3 regions of the Arthrobacter sp. 2MCAF14 genome follow, and region 3 is predicted to be linked to each of the others. Evidence: riboswitches for the same ligand, from Rfam matches in the RefSeq annotation. Region 3 holds a riboswitch; each other region holds the start of a gene.

Region 1 (4,328 bases), on a different contig from region 3:
TGGCTCCGAAGATCATCAATGGATCCCGTCGGGCCCGCATCGCCCGTGGTTCCGGTGTGCACGTCTCCGAGGTCAACGGCCTCCTGGAGCGCTTCGCGCAGGCCCAGAAGATGATGAAGAAGCTGGCCCAGGGCGGCGGAATGCCCGGGATGCCTGGCATGCCCGGACTCGGTGGCGGTTCCCGCAAGGCGAGCAAGAACGCGCCCAAGAAGAAGGCCCGTTCCGGAAACCCCGCGAAGGCGGCCCAGGAACTGCGCGACGCCGAGAACAAGCGAGCGAACGCCGTTCGCACCGGCGCGTCATTCGGCCAGCCTTCCGGCGACTTCGACCCGTCCCAGCTGAACCTGCCCAAGGGCTTCGACAAGTTCCTCGGCGGCAAGTAACCGTCCCGCCCGAGCTTGCCAGCCCCGTGCCATAGGCTGGGGGAATGCAAAAGCAGCGCGTTGTGTTCGTCCATGGAGCAGGCACATTCGGCGCTGCCGCTTGGCCGAAACAGCACGGCATGGCGCTGGCGTACGATGCACTGTTCCTGAAACGCCACGGCTTTGATGCGCAGGCCGAGCCTCTGGAATCCGATGTTGCCGCCGACGTGGACATTATCCTGGAGTGCCTCGGAGGGCGGGAGACCGCGTCAGGTTCCGGCTCGGCGCGTGGAGGCCATATCGTAGCGCACTCCCAAGGCGCGATTTCAGCCATGTTGGCCGCGGTGGAGCGGCCGGACCTGGTCCGGTCCCTCGTGCTGGTGGAACCGGCTTGTCTTTCATTGACGGCCGAGTTGCCCGCCACTGCGGCTTACCGGGCACTCATGGAGCCGTTGTTCCGGATCCGGCACGAACTCAGCGATGACGATTACCAACGCGAATTCGTCCGCAGGGCGTTTTCCTCCGAGGCGGCCGTTCTCAGTACCCCGGAGGCCCGGCGTACCGCTCGACGCCTGCGGCTCCAGGCTCCGCCGTGGGAAGCGCCTCTGCACATTGTGCCCGGAGTCCCCACGCTTGTCCTGACCGGTGGTTGGGAACCCCTTTACGAAGAAATCGCCGGCTACTTGAAGGAAACCGGCGCCCTCCACCGCGTTGCGGCTGGAGGACACCGGCCTCATGATTCAGTTGAAGGAGACCGGATGATCCGGTCCTTCATCGCGGATGTCAGCCGCGCCGGATCAGTGCAAGCTTCCTGATCAGTCCAGGCTTCCTGACGTCGCTCAACGTTTTCCTGCGGGAACCTCGAGCTCGGGCAGGTAGACCTTCCCGCCGGATGCCAGGAATTCCTCGCTCTTTTCGCGCATCCCGCTGTACATTTCCGCGATGGCCGCCTGGGAATCCGCCGAGCCATATTCGTCGCGGATGTCCTGGCTGATGCGCATGGAGCAGAATTTCGGTCCGCACATGGAGCAGAAATGCGCCGTCTTGGCCGGTTCCGCCGGGAGAGTCTCGTCGTGGAACGCTTCGGCCGTGACCGGATCCAATGACAGCGCAAACTGGTCACGCCAGCGGAACTCGAAGCGGGCCTTGGACAGGGCATCGTCGCGTTCGTGGGCGCCGGGGTGTCCCTTCGCAAGGTCAGCTGCGTGGGCGGCGATTTTGTAGGTGATCACGCCTGTCTTGACGTCGTCCTTGTTTGGCAGGCCCAAGTGTTCCTTCGGGGTGACGTAGCAGAGCATCGCGGTTCCGTAGCGGGCAATCTCCGTGGCGCCGATAGCCGAGGTGATGTGGTCGTAGCCCGGAGCAACGTCGGTCACGAGCGGGCCGAGGGTGTAGAACGGTGCGCCGTCGCACAGCTCCTGCTGCCGCTCGACGTTCTCGCGGACGAGGTGGAACGGGATGTGCCCGGGGCCCTCCACCATGACCTGCACGTCGTACTTCCACGCCCGCTTCGTGAGCTCCGCGAGCGTGTCGAGCTCGGCGAACTGCGCGGCGTCGTTGGCGTCCGCCGTCGCTCCCGGACGCAAGCCGTCGCCGAGCGAGAACGCGACGTCGTACTTGGCGAAGATTTCGCAGAGTTCGTCGAAATGGGTGTAGAGGAAGTTTTCTTCGTGGTGCGCCAGGCACCAGCCGGCCATGATGGAGCCGCCGCGGGAAACGATGCCCGTTACGCGATTCGCGGTGAGCGGCACATACCGCAGCAACACGCCGGCGTGGATGGTCATGTAGTCCACGCCCTGCTCGCATTGTTCAATGACAGTGTCGCGGAAGATCTCCCACGTGAGCTTGTTGGCTTCGCCGTTGACCTTCTCGAGGGCCTGGTAAATAGGCACGGTACCGATCGGCACGGGGGAGTTGCGGATGATCCATTCTCGGGTGGTGTGGATGTCGTCACCCGTGGACAGGTCCATCACAGTGTCGGCGCCCCATTGCGTGGCCCACTGCAACTTGTCCACCTCTTCGGCGATGGAGCTGGTGACGGCCGAGTTGCCGATATTGGCGTTGATCTTCACGAGGAACGCCTTGCCGATGATCATCGGCTCGGATTCGGGGTGGTTGATGTTGTTGGGGATGATGGCCCGGCCGGCCGCGACCTCGCTGCGGACGAGTTCCACATCGCAGTTTTCGCGAAGTGCCACGAACTGCATTTCGGGCGTCACGATGCCCTGCTTGGCGTAGTGCATCTGCGTCACGGTCTTGCCGTCGACGGCGCGGCGGGGCACCGGCTGTGCACCCTTCCACTCCGCTGAGGCGGCGCCGCGGCGTACGGCCGACTTGCCGTCGTCGAGCAGGTTCCGTTCGCGGCCGCTGTAGGCCTCGGTGTCGCCGCGGGCTTCGATCCACTCGCTGCGGAACGGCTCGAGGCCGACCACGGGATCGCTCCCTGGCCCTGCGGTGCGGTACACCTGGAATGGCGCGTTGGCCTCGCCGTTGGGGGACGGTTCCAGGGCGATTTCAGTCACCGGAACCCGGATTCCCGTCCCGGCATCCTCCAGGAACGCGAGGGAATGCGACTTGAGGGATTGTGTCACCTCTTTGGCCGATCCGTTTTGGGTAGGGCTCAGCTGTGTTTCTTTGATGCTCAAAGGATTACTCACTTCCTTCGCCGGCATTACCCGGACAGGTTCAACGGTCACAGGCTGCATCAGCCCGATCTCAGCCCTTGCAAGGGCCCCCGTGTGGTCGTAGACGAAGCTACCACAGCTGTCGGTGCTTGGGAGAGATGTGACCGGTCCGGCAACGGCGTCGGAGTCTAGGGTGGAATCATGGCGGAAATCATCGAATTCAGCGGCACCGTCCTCACCGGGCCGGAGGAGGAACGGCGCGGCCTCTGGTCGGTCGACGGACGGCTGACGTACCTGCGGCCTGCTGCCGCACCGGACGTCGTCCTGGCCGGATGGGTGCTGCCCGGCCTTGTCGACGCGCACTGCCATGTTGGCTTGGGCAAGGGCGGTGCCGTCGACGACGAGACTGCGCGGCTGCAGGCGACGGCGGACCGGAACGCCGGGACGCTCCTGATCCGCGACGCCGGATCCGCAAGCGACACGCGGTGGCTGCAGCGCCGGACGGACATGCCCAGAATCATCCGCGCGGGCAGGCATATCGCGAGGCAACGCCGTTACATCCCCGGGCTGGCCGAAGAAGTCGAGCCGGAGGATCTGGCGGAGGCGGTGCGCAAGCAGGCGCGGTCCGGAGACGGCTGGGTCAAGATCGTCGGGGACTGGATCGACCGCTCCGCCGGGGATCTCGGCCCGTCCTTTCCGGCCGCCATCGTCAAGGACGCCGTCGCCGCGGCACACGACGAGGGAGCCAGGGTAACTGCCCATTGCTTCGCCGAAGGGACTATCGACGACATGCTCGACGCGGGCATCGACTGCATCGAGCACGCCACCGGCCTCCTGCCGCACCATATTCCCCGGCTGCTGGACCAGGATGTGCCGATTGTCCCCACCCTCATCAACATTGCGACCTTTCCGGACATCGCGAAGCAGGCGGAAGCGAAGTTCCCGCGATACGCCGCCCACATGACCAGGCTGTGGGAGCGCAGGCATGAACGCGTCGCCGAGGCATTCGACGCCGGAGTGCGGGTGTACGCCGGGACCGACGCCGGCAGCGTCATCAAGCACGGCCGGATCGGTGAGGAAATCCTGGAATTGCATCGCGCGGGCCTTCCGGCGGCCGCCGCCCTCGATGCCGCCTGCTGGTCCACACGCGAGTGGCTGGGGGCCGACGGCATCAGCGAAGGTGCCAGCGCCGACGTCGTGCTCTACGCAAACGATCCCCGCGCGTCCCTTGAGGTGGTGCTGAATCCGCGATGCACCGTGCTGAGGGGACACATTTCAAGGAACGCCGGGCATTAGGAATAAATTGAAGCTTCAAGTAATTTAGATAGAGAGAGGTAGCCGA
Region 2 (4,328 bases), on a different contig from region 3:
CTTGGCGGTAAAACAGCCGGCCGTGTTGGGCAGGACACGGATGCCATGGTCCACGAGCAACTGGAAGAGCGAACCTGTTTCGGTCGGCGAGTACCTCCGCATGGCAACGGTGGTGAGTTCGGTGCCGGAGGCCAGCAACGCCGCCCCCAGGCCGTCCAGGCTCGGGGCTCCGCCGGTGCCCATGATGAGGCGCGAGCCGAACTCGACACCATCGATCACCAGGGCGTCGGTTCGGGTGCTTGCTGCTTGAGTGCTTGCTGTGGTCATGGTTCAGCCTCCCTGTACTGCGGTAACGATTTCGAGTTCGTCGCCGTCTGCGAGCGCGGTGGCAGCCCACTGGCTGCGCGGGACCACTTCGGAATTGCGTGCGACGGCGACGCCGATCTTGCGTCCGTCAGCCGTCTGGCCGCTGGAGTCCACAACACGTCCGGTGACGTGGCTGACGAGGGTGGTGACAGACGCGTCGTCGCTCAGTGTGTGGTCTGCGCCGTTCAATTTGATGTTCATGCGTGGTCCTTCGGAAGGGGATATGAGGTACCGGCCGATGGGCCGTCTGTTGAGGCCCGTGTCGCTGAAAGCTGGTGGGAGAAGCGGTCCGGGCGGAATTTGTTCCACCGGGGATCCGCGGTGCCGTCCATGAGTCCGACGCAGATCTTCGCCGCTGCCGGAGTGAGGAGTACGCCGTGGCGGAAGAAGCCGCTGGCCACGATGAGGCCGGGCACGGTTCCTTCGCTTTCGCCGCCTTTCACACGGCCCAACAGCGGTGCATTGTCCGGAGTGCCCGGACGCGCACGGGCAGTTGCTTCCAGAAGTTCCAGTTCGGCCACAGCCGGGACAAGTACCTGGGCGTCGCGGAGCAATTGGTACACGCCACCGGCTGACACCGGGTTGGCCGATCCCCCGGACGCCGACAAGCCGTCTTCACGTTGCGTCGCGCCGATCACCACCGTCCCGTCGTCGCGGGGCACGATATAGACGGGCACTCCGCGCACCATTCCCCGGACCGTGGCGGTGACCAGGGGTTGCAGATGCTCCGGGACGCGCAACCGCAATATGTCGCCATACACCGGACGCAACGGGAGTGACAATCCATCCGGCAGGCCGTTCAAGCGGGCGGCATCCAGTCCGTTGGCTACCACTGTTTCCGTGGCGAGCACCTCGATTCCTGAGCCGAGCACGGCCCCCACGACGCGCCCGTCCTCCCACAGGAGGCCCGCTGCAGTGTCGTGGACCGCAAAACCGCCATCGGCCCCCGGAATCCAGCTGGAATCCCTGGGCTGGTGGTCTGCCAGCGCGCCCAGAATCGCGACCGAAAGCCGGCGCGGATCCACTTGGTGGTCGCCCGGGATGTCGAAGGCGCAGGAAATCTGCGGGCTCAGCAGCGGCTCACGCTCCCGCACCTCGCGCAACCGCACGGATTCCACCACCAGGCCGTTGGCCAGCTGGACATCCCGGAGATCGGCGAGCGCCCGGCGGTCCGCAGCGTCCGCGCCGACGGCGAGGGTCGGCGTCGTACGGTAACCCGTGCTGCGGCCGATGCTCGAGCCGGTCACATTGCGTTCGAAGTCCGGCCAGAATACCGACGATTCGAGCATTAGCTCCAGGAGGTCCTCTTCCTGGTAGTGCAATTCGCTGACCGGCGCCAGCATTCCCGCCGCCGCGAACGTAGCGCCGCTGGCCGGTGCGGGATCGATGAGGACAACCGAACGGCCGGATCTGCGGGCTTCCCACGCGATGCCGAGGCCAATGACACCGCCCCCGATCACCGCGACATCCGCGCGCAGGGGTTCGTGCTGGGTGTTTACTTCGTCCATGGAGTCCTTCCCTACGCCGGTACTAGCCGGATCAGGTCAAGCGGTCGGCGCTGAAGCCCTCTCAGCCGCGCGGCGATTGTGACTGCCGCCGCGGCTCCCGCGGTACCAGCCCAGTTTAGAGGAACTACTCTGTTTCCATGACCCAGCACGATGTCCACACCACCGCCCGCCTGTACCTCTGCACCGACGCCCGCAAGGAACAGGGTGATTTTGGGCAGTTTGTCGATGCCGCATTCGAGGGCGGCGTGGACATCATCCAGCTCCGCGACAAGACGATTGAAGCGGCAGAGGAACTGGAGCTCCTGGAGATCCTGCAATCAGTGGCCCATCGTCACGGCCGTCTCTGGGCAGTCAACGACCGCGCGGACGTAGCATCCCTCTCCGGCGCGCCGGTGTTCCACATCGGCCAAAAGGACATTCCGCTGCGCTCTGCCCGGAAGCTGCTCCACGACCCCACCATCATCGGTCTCTCCACACACACGCCGGAACAGATTGACGCAGCCATCGCCGCGTCGCCTGGCCGCAGCGGCCTGGACTACTTCTGCGTCGGGCCGGTGTGGGCCACCCCCACCAAGCCGGGACGCTCGGCCGTCGGGCTCGATCTGGTGAAGTACGCCGCCAACGCGGTGAAGCAGGCAGACGAAGAGACAGTCGGAGGCGTTGTGCTCCCCTGGTTTGCGATTGGCGGCATCGATCTCAGCAACGTGGAAGAGGTAGTTAGGGCCGGCGCCAGCCGCATCGTGGTGGTGCGGGCCATCACCGAAGCACAGGATCCGACGGCGGCAGCCCAGGCGCTTCTGGCTGCCCTTGACGCGACGACTTAAGGACATTTCCCGGGAGTAGAACGACGACGGCGGTCGTTGCCGGGGTTCTTACGGCACCCCGGCAACGACCACCGTCGCTCTTGGTCAGTTTTCAGCCCGTGGCTTTCAAAGCGTGCGGCGCTCAGGCGCCGTAAGTCGCCCCTTCCGGTTTCGACGCCGTGGCGTAGAAGACGAGCAAGATGATCGGACCTGCAATCGGAATAAGTCCGAGCAGAATGAACCAGCCGCTGCGCCCGGTGTCGTGGAGGCGACGAACCGTGAGCGCCAGGCCAGGCACAAGGTTCACGAGGCCCCAAATGAACCACACAATGCCAAAGATCATGGCAGCGGCGGGGAAACTCGCCGCTGCGGCCTGCTGGGCTTCAGCCGTGCTGGCCGCACTGACTGAGGCAGCGTAGCTGCCTACTTCGATGTAGTACGGTATCCCCAAAACGGCATTCACGATGGCAATGTACAGCGCCACCCACCAATATTCGCTTCGGTTTGAGCGGCCGGTGAAGGTGGCGTAACGACCGTAGAACTGCTTGATGGCATCAACGAAGCCGACTTGGGGCCGGGGACTGAATACCTGCGGCGCGGCGTAATAGGACGGCGGCGTCGGGCCCGCGTAAGGCTGGCCCGACGGGTTCTCGTAACTCATGGTGGAACTCCCTCTGATGTGAACGTGGTGTTGGCGAGGGAGCGTACTTTTCCCCCATCGGTAACATTAGGCCCACCAGCATCAGAGGAGAACAGTCTTCAGTCCCCTTTGATGAAACACGTTGTGCTGGTTCGCGGCTTGCCCGCTGTCGCCAGAATCCTCCCGCCAATGCCTAGCGAGACGCCGGAAGATTTTGGAGTTACCCTGATTTTCGTGTCACATCAGCGGTTAGCCCCGAATGTCAGTGAAACGTCGAACCACCTCGCGGAAGCGCTGGCGGCGCTTCGGACTGAACTCGAGCTGCCCGCAGGTTATCCCGCTGAAGCGCTGCGCGACGCTGAAGCCGCGGTTTCCGGACACACCCTGCCGACGCAGGATCTCACGGACGTTCCTTTCATCACGATCGACCCAGCCTCTTCCACGGATCTCGACCAGGCCCTCTTCATTGACCGATCCGGCGATGGTTACAGGGTTCTCTACGCCATCTCCGATGTGCCCTCCTTTGTGCCCCCGGGAGGCGCGCTCGACGCCGAGACCCGCCACCGGGGGCAAACCTACTATGCCCCGGACGGCCGCATCCCGCTGCACCCCGAGATCATCAGCGAGCATGCCGGGAGCCTGCTGGCCGGCCAGACGTGCGGCGCGTTCGTGTGGGACTTCGAACTCGATGCCGAGGCGGAGTTCCGCACCGTCTCCGTCCGTCGGGCAAGCGTACGGAGCCGCGCCAAGCTCAACTACAAGGGCGTGCAGAGGGAGATCGATTCCGGTACGGCTGATCCCGTCCTGCAGCTGCTCAAGGAAGTCGGGCTCAAGCGGGTGGAACTCGAGCGCCGCCGCGGCGGGGCAAGCCTTAACATGCCTGAGCAGGAAATCGTCCAACTGCCCGACGGCGGGGGGTACAGGATCGTCGCAGCTCCCTCGCTCCCGGTGGAGGACTGGAACGCCCAGATTTCGCTCATGACCGGGATGGCCGCCGCCCAGCTGATGCTCGACGGCAAAGTGGGGATCCTGCGCACCATGCCGGCCCCCGATGAGCGTTCGCTGCTCCAT
Region 3 (4,328 bases):
CGCCTCGAAAAGTGGACCTCGGATCAGGACATCTTCTCGGCATGGCGCGTCGACGAACAGATCCACAAGGCATTGGAGCGCAAGGTCTTCCTGCCCTCCGGTGGTTCGCTCGTGATCGACCGCACCGAGGCCATGACGGTTGTTGACGTCAACACTGGGAAGTTCACCGGCAGCGGTGGCAACCTTGAGGAAACCGTCACCAAGAACAACCTTGAGGCTGCCGAGGAAGTGGTGCGCCAGCTTCGCTTGCGCGATATCGGCGGAATCATCGTCATCGACTTCATCGACATGGTCCTGGAATCCAACCGCGATCTCGTGTTGCGCCGCATGGTCGAGTGCCTCGGCCGGGACCGCACCAAGCACCAGGTCGCCGAAGTGACGTCGCTTGGATTGGTGCAGATGACCCGCAAGCGCATGGGCACCGGCCTGCTTGAGGTCTTCGGCGAGCAGTGCGAAACGTGCGCCGGTCGCGGAATCGTCACGCACGACGAGCCTGTGGAGCACCGTCGGGCCAACGTGGTGGCCGCTGAACACCACCACCCGCGGACGGAATCACAGCCGGCCGTCCGCCCGGAGCAGCGCAAGCGTCGCCGCGGCAGGGGGACAGGGCAGGGGACGGCCGAGCTCCCGATCACCCCTCCTGTGCCGGTCCATACAGTGGAATCCACTGATCCGAATCGCCAGGCAGCCACCCGCGCAGCCCTTGCCACCATCGCGGCTGCGGCCCACGCTGCCCACCTGCACGACGACGAGCTCCACCACGCGGCGGAATTGCTCGCCGACCGGCACGTAGCGGAAGCGGCCCCGGTCCAGGCCCCCCCGGCCCCGGCCCAGGCTCCTGCCGCTGCTTCGAGTAGCGAGGAACGTTCGAAGCCTGTGCTGCGATTCGGCGGCGAGGAAGTTGCGTTGCCCTTCGTCCACCACGAAGAGCAGCCAGCGAGTGGTGCACCTGCCATGAGCCTGGACCTGTTGGCACAGGCATTCGCGGGCCTCGGAGGAGCTCCCGACACTGCGACGACGGCAACTGAGGCCGAGGAAGCGCCCGCAGGGACCCCCGCGGCCGTTGCAAGCGGGGAATCCCCGGAAGCGGGTTCGCGTGGACGCCGAGGCCGTCGCAACCGCAGCGCCAGCCGGGCCCAGGGTGCCGCCAACGCCACCAACGTTGAGCACCACGAGGTTGCCGCGGCCGCCTCCGGTGGGGCCGCGCACGAGGCCAAGGCGACGGACGCTGCTCCAGCCAAGTCGACGGCGGCAGCGGAACCGATCATCCTCGGAGTCGGCGTGCCCAAGTCCGAGCTCTAAACGCAGTACCCTGTCCGAAGCCCCGGCCCTTTCCGCTCATGTGGAAACCGCCGGGGCTTCGTCGTTGCCGGCCGATTCACCGGACGGTCAGCACGGTTGCATAGCGCGATTTCAGCGGGCGAGGTGTGATCCGGGTTAAGCTAAGGGACTGACACGGGGTGCCGCGCACCAAGCCGGCTGAGACCAGACCCGTTGAACCTGTCCGGTTAGCACCGGCGAAGGGATGTCTCGCATGACTGTTTCAGCGCAATCAGCTGTCTACCCGCTCAAGGCCGTCCAGCGGGCTATCCCGAGGGTCCTCAGCATTGCCGGCTCTGATCCTTCGGGTGGTGCCGGGATCCAGGCAGACCTCAAGAGCATCGCGGCCAACGGCGGCTATGGCATGGCCGTCATCACTGCGCTCACCGTACAAAACACCCGGGGAGTCACTGCCGTCCATGTGCCTCCCGTGGAGTTCCTGCGCCAGCAATTGGATGCCATTAGCGACGACATCACTGTTGATGCTGTCAAAATCGGCATGCTCGGGGACGCCGCCGTCATCCATGAAGTCCGTCGCTGGCTCGGCGAGGCGCGCCCCGCCGTCGTCGTGCTGGATCCGGTGATGATCGCGACCAGTGGCGACCGGCTCCTCGCGGAGTCCGCTGAAACCGCGCTGCGGGAACTTCTGCCCCTCGCTGACTTGGTGACCCCCAACCTTCCTGAATTGGCCATGCTGCTTGGCGAGCCTGTTGCCATTGACTGGGCATCGGCGTTGGAGCAAGGCAAACGCCTGGCTGCAGCCTGCGGAAACACCGTCCTGGTGAAGGGCGGCCATCTGCAGGGAGAGGGCTGCCCCGACGCCCTGGTTAACACCGAAGGAGTCCTGAGCCAGGACGTGGTGGAATTCGCCGGTCAACGCGTGGAGACCCGCAACAGCCATGGCACGGGATGTTCCTTGTCGTCGGCCATGGCGACGGCCAAGGCACGGCTCGGCGATTGGGAGTCTGCGCTGCGCGTAGTCAAGCCCTGGCTTCAGGGGGCGCTGGCCCAGTCCGAGGTGCTGGAAGTGGGGAAGGGCAATGGGCCGATCCATCATTTCCACGCGCTCCAGCAGGACCTTCATCCGGGGGACTTTGCCGTCCGGATGTGGGACGCCGCCCAAACGGAACTTGCGGCCATTTATGGCCTGGACTTCATCCAGCACTTGCAAACCGGCGGCCTCAGCGAAGCGCAGTTCAGCTATTACCTCTCGCAGGATGCCATCTATCTCAACGGCTATTCCCGGGTCCTGGCGCGGGCAAGCGCCCTCGCCCCCAGCGAAACCGAACAGCTGTTCTGGGCCCGTGGCTCGCAGATGTGCCTTGAAGTCGAGTCCGAGCTGCATCGGAATTGGCTCAGCGGACGCCAGGTAAGCGGAGAGCTGGGCCCAGTCACCAAGGCCTACGTGGACCACTTGCTGGCGGCGTCGGCGTCGGGAAGCTATGCCGTCCTGCTGGCTGCCGTGCTTCCCTGCTACTGGTTGTACGCCGAGGTGGGTCAGCAGCTCCACCTTCGCTATATTCAGGCGGGAGCGTCGGACGAGCACCCTTACGCGGATTGGCTGCGCACCTACGCAGACGAGGCGTTCGCAGAGGCCACCCGCAAGGCGATCGACATCACGGATGCCGCCGCGCAGGCCGCAACACCCACGGAGCGCACGGCGATGATGGAGGCTTTCACCCAATCGTGCCGCTATGAAACGGCCTTCTTCGATGCTCCAAGGTTGCACGGCTGAGCCCGGTTCCTGGCGTGGAAGCACGGGATGATGCGCCTGCTCCGGCGGCGCCGCAGCGTGTCGGGGCGGGGATCCGAGCTTTTTCCCGCCGGCAGGGTAAGGTAGACGGGCACGGTACCGGATGGCGACATAGCCAGTCTGTGGCAGCCATCACGTGGCAGCCTCCGGACCTGGCCTCATTTGCAGCCGAAGGCGAAACTAGCGTAATCTAGATCTTCGGTGCTTACGCCAACACTTGGGTTATGCCCCTAGAAACCTTCATTTGGAACTGACCTTTCATTTGGAACTATTCGAGGGATGACTCATGGATTCCGTACCGGAGTCCACGGCGTTGAGGCACAGCGTGAACCAGGCCCGTTTTCGGATCGGGGTTCCGCACGCAAATTTAGTAATAAACGTCGAGAGAAGTGAGTGCCCAAGTGGTGTACGCGATTGTCCGCGCAGGCGGCCGCCAAGAAAAGGTTTCCGTTGGAGACTACGTAACCCTGAACCGCGTCCCCGGTGGAGCCGGCAGCACCCTTGAGCTGCCCGCACTGCTCCTGGTGGACGGTGACAAGGTCACCTCCGCTGCTGCGGATCTGGCCAAGGTCAAGGTTACGGCTGAGATCCTCGAAGACCTCCGTGGTCCGAAGATCGTCATCCAGAAGTTCAAGAACAAGACCGGCTACAAGAAGCGCCAGGGTCACCGTCAAGAACTCACCAAGATCAAGATCACCGGTATCAAGTAACCACTGGTTGCTGTTCAGGTTTTCAACAGATTCCCCAGAATTTTAAAGGCAGGCATTTCAAATGGCACATAAAAAAGGCGCGAGCTCCACTCGCAACGGTCGTGACTCCAACGCCCAGTACCTCGGCGTAAAGCGCTTCGGTGGCCAGGTCGTTTCCGCAGGCGAGATCATCGTCCGCCAGCGCGGCACCCACTTCCACCCGGGCGCCGGTGTCGGCCGCGGTGGCGACGACACCCTGTTTGCCCTGCAGGCAGGTGCGGTTGAGTTCGGTACTCGCCGCGGCCGTCGCGTAGTGAACATCGTTGCTGCTGCAGCTGCAGAGTAATAACACGTTCTGAACGGGTGGAGCGGGCCGTATGGCCCGCTCCACCTGTCTTTTTAACCGCACTAGAATTTACTAGTGCGGGCGGCGGCGCATCAGCCCGCAACACGCACTTCAAGCAGTAATTTCCAGTTAGAGGAGAAACACGTGGCGACCTTCGTAGACCGGGTAGTACTTCACGTATCCGGCGGAACAGGCGGCCACGGCTGTGTCTCTGTTAAGC

Evidence for each region. A riboswitch is a leader RNA that binds a small molecule or an ion and turns the genes downstream of it on or off. The one in region 3 is predicted to bind thiamine pyrophosphate.
Region 1: another riboswitch for thiamine pyrophosphate. It lies ahead of thiC (phosphomethylpyrimidine synthase ThiC); the one in region 3 lies ahead of thiD (bifunctional hydroxymethylpyrimidine kinase/phosphomethylpyrimidine kinase).
Region 2: another riboswitch for thiamine pyrophosphate. It lies ahead of thiO (glycine oxidase ThiO); the one in region 3 lies ahead of thiD (bifunctional hydroxymethylpyrimidine kinase/phosphomethylpyrimidine kinase).

The regions. Positions count from the first base shown of each region.
Region 1 is NZ_JBFRHB010000001.1:370,122-374,449, forward strand. Features, by position in the region: gene ffh (signal recognition particle protein) at 1-383, shown strand, start outside; gene AB4074_RS01700 (alpha/beta hydrolase) at 428-1,177, shown strand; gene thiC (phosphomethylpyrimidine synthase ThiC) at 1,202-3,007, opposite strand; TPP riboswitch at 3,003-3,110, opposite strand; gene AB4074_RS01710 (amidohydrolase family protein) at 3,188-4,282, shown strand.
Region 2 is NZ_JBFRHB010000001.1:21,818-26,145, reverse strand. Features, by position in the region: gene AB4074_RS00140 (thiazole synthase) at 1-267, opposite strand, end outside; gene thiS (sulfur carrier protein ThiS) at 271-507, opposite strand; gene thiO (glycine oxidase ThiO) at 504-1,814, opposite strand; TPP riboswitch at 1,806-1,925, opposite strand; gene thiE (thiamine phosphate synthase) at 1,952-2,638, shown strand; gene AB4074_RS00120 (DUF805 domain-containing protein) at 2,760-3,278, opposite strand; gene AB4074_RS00115 (RNB domain-containing ribonuclease) at 3,492-4,328, shown strand, end outside.
Region 3 is NZ_JBFRHB010000014.1:38,059-42,386, reverse strand. Features, by position in the region: gene AB4074_RS11560 (Rne/Rng family ribonuclease) at 1-1,302, shown strand, start outside; TPP riboswitch at 1,447-1,543, shown strand; gene thiD (bifunctional hydroxymethylpyrimidine kinase/phosphomethylpyrimidine kinase) at 1,535-3,055, shown strand; gene rplU (50S ribosomal protein L21) at 3,475-3,783, shown strand; gene rpmA (50S ribosomal protein L27) at 3,845-4,108, shown strand; gene obgE (GTPase ObgE) at 4,253-4,328, shown strand, end outside.